Phyllobacterium zundukense: one gene and its partner. Each later gene encodes a partner of the first gene's protein in a complex. Links are inferred from orthologs where the notes say so. Each region holds a gene or a part of one and is shown in the gene's direction. Other genes may lie near its edges.

The links.
Region 2: the proteins of accD (region 1) and BLM14_RS02060 are in contact, whole or in part, in a solved structure (PDB 8UXZ), measured with the Escherichia coli proteins. The link is inferred for Phyllobacterium zundukense from one-to-one orthologs.

Annotation. Positions count from the first base shown.
Region 1 is NZ_CP017940.1:3,795,913-3,799,078, forward strand. What follows is about bases 325-3,166. They hold accD (acetyl-CoA carboxylase, carboxyltransferase subunit beta), read left to right. Parts: upstream 325-1,204; coding sequence 1,205-2,128; downstream 2,129-3,166. Other genes in these bases: trpA (tryptophan synthase subunit alpha), read left to right, coding at 325-1,159; BLM14_RS18975 (bifunctional folylpolyglutamate synthase/dihydrofolate synthase), read left to right, coding at 2,171-3,166. Outside these bases: trpB (tryptophan synthase subunit beta), read left to right, coding at 1-317; more of trpA, read left to right, coding at 320-324.
Region 2 is NZ_CP017940.1:412,389-415,645, reverse strand. Bases 266-3,198 are described here. They hold BLM14_RS02060 (acetyl-CoA carboxylase carboxyltransferase subunit alpha), read left to right. Parts: upstream 266-1,221; coding sequence 1,222-2,175; downstream 2,176-3,198. Other genes in these bases: BLM14_RS02045 (GntR family transcriptional regulator), read left to right, coding at 2,858-3,198; BLM14_RS02065 (hypothetical protein), read left to right, coding at 573-1,082; xerD (site-specific tyrosine recombinase XerD), read left to right, coding at 266-515. In the rest of the region: more of xerD, read left to right, coding at 1-265; more of BLM14_RS02045, read left to right, coding at 3,199-3,257. UniProt on the Escherichia coli protein: Component of the acetyl coenzyme A carboxylase (ACC) complex. First, biotin carboxylase catalyzes the carboxylation of biotin on its carrier protein (BCCP) and then the CO(2) group is transferred by the carboxyltransferase to acetyl-CoA to form malonyl-CoA.

The DNA of each region.
Region 1 (3,166 bases):
AGGATGGCCAGATCCTCGATGGCCATTCGGTTTCCGCTGGTCTCGATTACCCGGGTGTCGGGCCCGAGCATTCATGGCTGCGTGATACGGGCAGGGTTTCCTATGTACCGATCCTCGACGGCGAGGCGCTGGACGCGTTCCAGTTGACCACCCGCGCCGAGGGCATCATTCCCGCATTGGAATCCGCCCATGCGATCGCCCATGCGGTGAAGATTGCCCCGAAAATGGCACAGGACAAGATCATGATCGTCAATCTTTCAGGCCGCGGCGACAAGGACGTGCACACGGTCGGTCAACTGCTTGGAATGGATATCTGATCATGGCGACCCGTATTGACCGAAAATTTGCTGCCCTCAAGGCAGAAGGCCGTCCGGCACTCGTGACCTATTTCATGGGCGGCGATCCGGATTTCGACACGTCGCTCAGGATCATGAAGGCGTTGCCTCGCTCCGGTTCGGATATTATCGAACTCGGCGTGCCCTTCTCAGACCCGATGGCCGATGGCCCGGCCATTCAGGCAGCAGGCCTTCGCGCGCTGAAAAAGGGCATGTCGCTGACAAAGACCCTGGAACTCGCCGCACAGTTCCGGACAGGCGACGACACCACACCGATCGTCCTGATGGGCTACTACAATCCGATTTATATCTATGGCGTCGATCGTTTCCTGAAAGATGCCGTCGCGTCCGGAATTGACGGGTTGATCATCGTCGACCTGCCGCCGGAAATGGACGAGGAGCTCTGCATCCCTGCCATCAAGGCGGGGATCAACTTCATTCGTCTCGCAACGCCGACAACCGACGACAAGCGCCTGCCAAAGGTTTTGCAGAACACGTCGGGTTTCGTCTACTACGTATCGATGAACGGCATCACCGGTTCGGCACTGCCGGATACAAGCAGGGTCGCGGCCGCTGTCGAGCGGATCAAGAAGCACACGGACCTGCCGGTCGTGGTCGGCTTCGGCGTCAAGACCGCGGAACAGGCCAAGGTCATCGGCTCCGCTGCAGATGGCGTGGTTGTCGGCACGGCAATCGTCAATGCAGTGGCCAATACGATCAATCCCGACGGCTCGCTGGTGGCCGATCCGGCTGAAGCAGTTGCCACCATGGTGCAGGGCCTTTCCAGTGGCGTGCGAGCCGTGCGGCTTGCAGCTGCAGAGTAGAAGCCTTAAATCAGCTAACCTCTTGAGAGAAGAACAGGACCGATCATGAACTGGATCACGAATTACGTCCGGCCAAAGATCAATTCGATGCTTGGTCGTCGTGAAATGCCGGAGAATCTGTGGATCAAGGACCCGGAATCCGGCGAAATGGTCTTCCATACGGATCTGGAGAAGAACCAGTGGGTCGTGCCCTCCTCCGGCCATCACATGCGCATTCCTGCCAGGGACCGGCTGAGGTTTTTCTTCGATGACGGTGTGTTTGAAACACTCGAACAGCCGAGGGTCGCAACCGATCCGCTCAAATTCCGCGACGAAAAGCGCTATGTCGACCGGTTGAAGGAGCATCGTGCCAAGACCGGTCAGGATGATGCGATCATCAACGCCCTTGGTACAATCGAGGGTCTGCCGGTCGTCGTCACGATCCATGACTTCAGTTTCATGGGCGGTTCGCTTGGCATGGCGGCGGGCGAAGCAATTATCAAGGGCTTCGAAACCGCGATCGCCCAGAAGAAGCCCCTCATACTCTTTGCTGCATCCGGCGGCGCACGCATGCAGGAGGGCATCCTTTCGCTGATGCAGTTGCCACGCACCACCGTCGCCGTGGAAATGCTGAAAGAAGCCGGACTGCCTTATATCGTCGTGTTGACCAATCCGACGACAGGCGGCGTGTCTGCTTCCTACGCGATGCTGGGTGATGTTCACATTGCCGAGCCCGGTGCATTGATCGGATTTGCAGGACAGCGTGTCATCGAGCAGACCATCCGCGAAAAACTGCCCGAAGGATTCCAGCGCGCCGAATATCTGAAGGCGCATGGCATGGTCGACATGGTTGTACCACGGACGGAATTGAAATCGACGATTGCACGCCTGTTGAAAATGCTGATGGGCGAACCGGCGACCGAAACTCCCGAAGAATTGCCAGACGGATTGGCTACCGCATTACCGGTACCGGTTGAAACCAATTCTTGATGCCTTTCTCTTTGTTGGATGACCTTGGAAGCCTGGTGTGCAATGCCGTCGCGTGCTGAACAAGAGATAGAACGGCTGTTGGGCTTGCATCCCAAGGGCTTTGATCTGTCTTTGGGCCGCATCACCCGGCTTCTCGACACGCTGGGTAATCCGCATCTGAGGCTGCCGCCTGTGATCCATGTGGCGGGCACCAATGGCAAGGGCTCGGCAGTCGCCTTTTCGCGCGCGCTGCTCGAAGCCGCTGGCTATACGGTTCATGTCCATACCTCCCCGCATCTGGTGCGCTGGCACGAGCGTTACAGGCTCGGGGCACCGGGCGGCGGCAAGATCGTCGGCGATGATGTGCTGGCCGAAGCGGTCAAGCGGGTCGCTGAGGCCAATGCCGGGCAGGCAATCACTGTTTTCGAGATCCTGACTGCTGTCACCTTCGTGCTGTTTTCGGAACATCCCGCCGATGCCGTTATCCTCGAAGTCGGCCTTGGCGGGCGGTTTGACGCCACCAACGTCATTCCCGAACCTGCCGTCAGCGTCATCATGCCGATTTCGCTCGATCACCAACCCTATCTCGGTGACCGTGTCGAACTTATCGCGGCGGAAAAAGCCGGGATCATCAAGTCGCGCTGTCCGGTCGTTATCGGGGCGCAGGAAGAGGAAGCCGTACGGATGGTCCTGATCGAGACCGCCGAGCGGCGCGATTGCCCATACTCGGTCTATGGCCAGGATTTCCTCAGCTTTGAGGAACGCGGGCGAATGATCTATCAGGATAATACCGGGCTGATGGATCTTCCCTTGCCAGGGTTGCTCGGCCGCCATCAGCTGGCAAACGCTGCCGCCGCCATCCAGGCAGTCAAGACCGCCGGCTTTACCATCCCCGAACATGCGGTTGAGACGGCGATGACGTCGGTGGAATGGCCTGCACGCATGCAGCGCCTTATCAAGGGAAAACTGGTGGATCTGGCGGTTCCCGGATCGGAAATATGGCTCGATGGCGGACACAATCCTGGAGCGGGGATGGTCATTGCCGAGGCTGTTGCCACA
Region 2 (3,257 bases), 3.4 Mb from region 1 along the record:
ATTTCCATTCCCTGCGTCTGCATGCGCTTCTCGAAATTCTTTATGCTACGGGTCTGCGCGTCTCCGAACTCGTCGGCCTTCCCGTCACTGTCGCCAGATCGGACAATCGATTCCTGATGGTGCGTGGCAAAGGCTCCAAAGATCGCATGGTCCCGCTCTCCGGAAAGGCGCGCGATGCCATGGCGAAATATCTGGCGTTGCGCGATACGCTGCCCAATCTGTCCGGCAGTCCGTGGCTGTTCCCGGCCATATCCGAAAGCGGCTTTCTGGCACGGCAGGTATTTGCGCGGGAATTGAAAGGGCTCGCTGCCCGGACCGGTTTGAAGACATCGGCGATTTCCCCGCATGTGCTGCGCCATGCCTTCGCCAGCCATCTGCTGCAAAACGGCGCGGACCTGCGCGCCGTACAACAATTGCTCGGTCATTCGGACATTTCAACAACGCAAATCTATACCCATGTCATGGAGGAGCGGCTGCATCGCCTTGTCACGGAGCACCATCCTCTGGCAGACTAAGGTTCGGACCCTAAAGCTTCTGGTTCAAGCGTAAGCCATTGAACCGTTGGAACGTCCATGTGGCAGCTGTTGAAGAGATTGTTTTCCGGACCTGAGCCACCGCCTGTCCAACTCGACAGCGAAGTGATGCGCTTTGACGAAGCCGGATTCACGCGTTCCAGCCATTTGATACGATCGATGGGCTGGCGGCAAAGCTGGCGCTGGGATGAAATCACTGCCTTCGGCTTCGTCTTCTCGCCCGCCATGTTTCCCGACCCGTGGTTCGGAGACACCATGGAGAGCCAATGGTTTTTTACGGTGAAAGGCGAAACCGGGCCGGAGCATATCTATTTCGACTCAGTCTGGCTCGATATCGATCATCTGCCAACCGCGCTGCTCCAACAGATGCCGGGGCTCGATCTCGATGAACTGAAACGCGGCCTCAATGTGGCTGCGGTCGGTTTCCATAACTACGAAGGAGAAGGACGGTGGATCGGCTGGCAGCGTCCCAAGCCGAAAAGGCGACGGAAAGTGGCCAAGGTACGCGCGCCTGCAAAAACAATAAAACGCGAGAGCAGAGCCAAGTAGCCACCACACCTTCGCCGGAATTCCCCCTATAAGTTGCGCCGCCAACACGCGTTCTCGGGCTTGCTTCCTTGACATGCGCTTCGGCAACAGCCAGTTAGGTCGTGAAAAATCCACCGTTTTGCAGGCAGACACCTCGTCCATGTACAACTACCTAGATTTTGAAAAACCGGTTGCCGATCTCGATGGCAAGATCCTCGAACTGAAAAAGCTCGCGGAAGAGGGCGACGCGCTCGATACCAATGACGAGATCGTACGGCTGGAGAAGAGGTCTGCCGAGGCACTGCGGGATCTCTACCGCAAGTTGACGCCGTGGCAGAAGGCGCAAATCGCCCGCCATCCGGACCGCCCGCATTGCGTCGATTACATCTCCAAGCTCTTTACTGATTTCACGCCACTGGCCGGTGATCGTAATTATGCCGATGACGATGCGGTCCAGGCGGGTCTCGCCCGGTTCAATGGCCAGGCCGTTGCCGTTATCGGACAGGAAAAGGGCAACGATACCAAGAGCCGCCTGAAACACAATTTTGGCATGGCCATGCCCGAGGGTTACCGCAAGGCCGTGCGCGTCATGGAGCTTGCCGACCGGTTCAATCTGCCGGTGCTCACGCTCGTCGATACAGCGGGAGCCTTCCCGGGAATCGCCGCAGAAGAACGCGGACAGGCGGAAGCCATCGCGCGTTCGACGGCTGCCTGTCTCAATCTGAAAGTGCCGATCGTCTCCGTCATTATCGGTGAAGGTGGCTCGGGCGGTGCTATCGCCATTGCCACAGCGAACTGCGTCTACATGCTTGAACATTCGATCTATTCGGTGATTTCACCGGAAGGCGCAGCCTCGATCCTCTGGCACGATTCCACCCGGGCCAAGGACGCTGCCACATCGATGCGAATTACGGCGCAGGACCTATACGAGCTGAAGATTATCGACGGCATCATTCCCGAACCGGTCGGCGGCGCTCACCGCGGCAAGGAAGCGGCGATCGAGGCAACCGGCAACATCATCAATGTTGCGCTCAAATCCATGGGCAACATGGATCGAGACATGTTGAGACAAGACCGGCGTGAAAAATATCTGGCCATCGGCCGCAATCTCTAAGACCCAGTTCAGTGAAGAGGCCCGGTATAATCCGGGCCTCTTCATTTCAAGTGGAAGGACCTTCGCTGCAGCGCCCTATTCCAACAGCTAAGCCGCCAAAGAATTCACAGGGTGATCATCCCGTGCAAAATAGTTGCGGTTTTTTGCCAAAGCTGCTTGCAATTCAGTTCTCAACCGATTACGAACCGCGCTGCGCAGACTAACGCGCATTTGTGGCACGCGCCCGTAGCTCAGCTGGATAGAGCACCAGACTACGAATCTGGGGGTCAGAGGTTCGAATCCTTTCGGGCGCGCCATTTACGTTCAAGCACTTAGCTCCCCCTCTCCTCGCCACCAACGCCTTGCATTTTGCCCTTCGGGTAACACAGGGGGTAACGGCGGCTGAAACTCACTATCGCTTCCATATCCTTGAGATACGTTCTTCCCCAATCTCATCCTCGATTCGAATCATCATTTTTTCGGAGAGAAGCGCGACCATGAGGCCTTGGGGAAGAATGATAAACCTCAGCGAATCGATCTGACTTAGGCCTATTGCATCTGCAGCTTCTTTTTGGCCAGCCGCGACGTTTGATAATCTCATAGACTTTGTTACGGATTTAGCTCGTTGTTGGGTTCCGAAAGATTTGGGCACGGACGGCCTAAGATATGATATCTTAGATGTGGAGCCAATCGGAGGTGTATTTTGACACTGACCGTTGCACGAGGGCCATCGCTGACTGAGCAAGCTGCAGCGTACATTCGCGGGCGTATCGTTCGCGGGACGCTGCAGTGCGGCGAGTCGTTATCCGAATTGGCACTCGCTCAGGAATTAGGCATCAGTAAAACACCCGTGCGTGAGGCCATTCTTGAATTAAAGCGTCAAGGTCTTGTCGATGTTCAGCCCCAGCGTGGCACTTTCGTCTTCGAAATGAACGCTGACCAGGTTGTTCAACTTGCCGAGGTACGGTCAATTCTTGAGCTCGCCGCCCTGGGTCTGGCCATAGACCGCAATCGAGATGCTTTGCGTCGCGTCTGGTTTGAGATCGTCTCAGCAATGGACGTGGCACTGGCGACAGGAAATACCGAAGACTATCGGGTTCTCG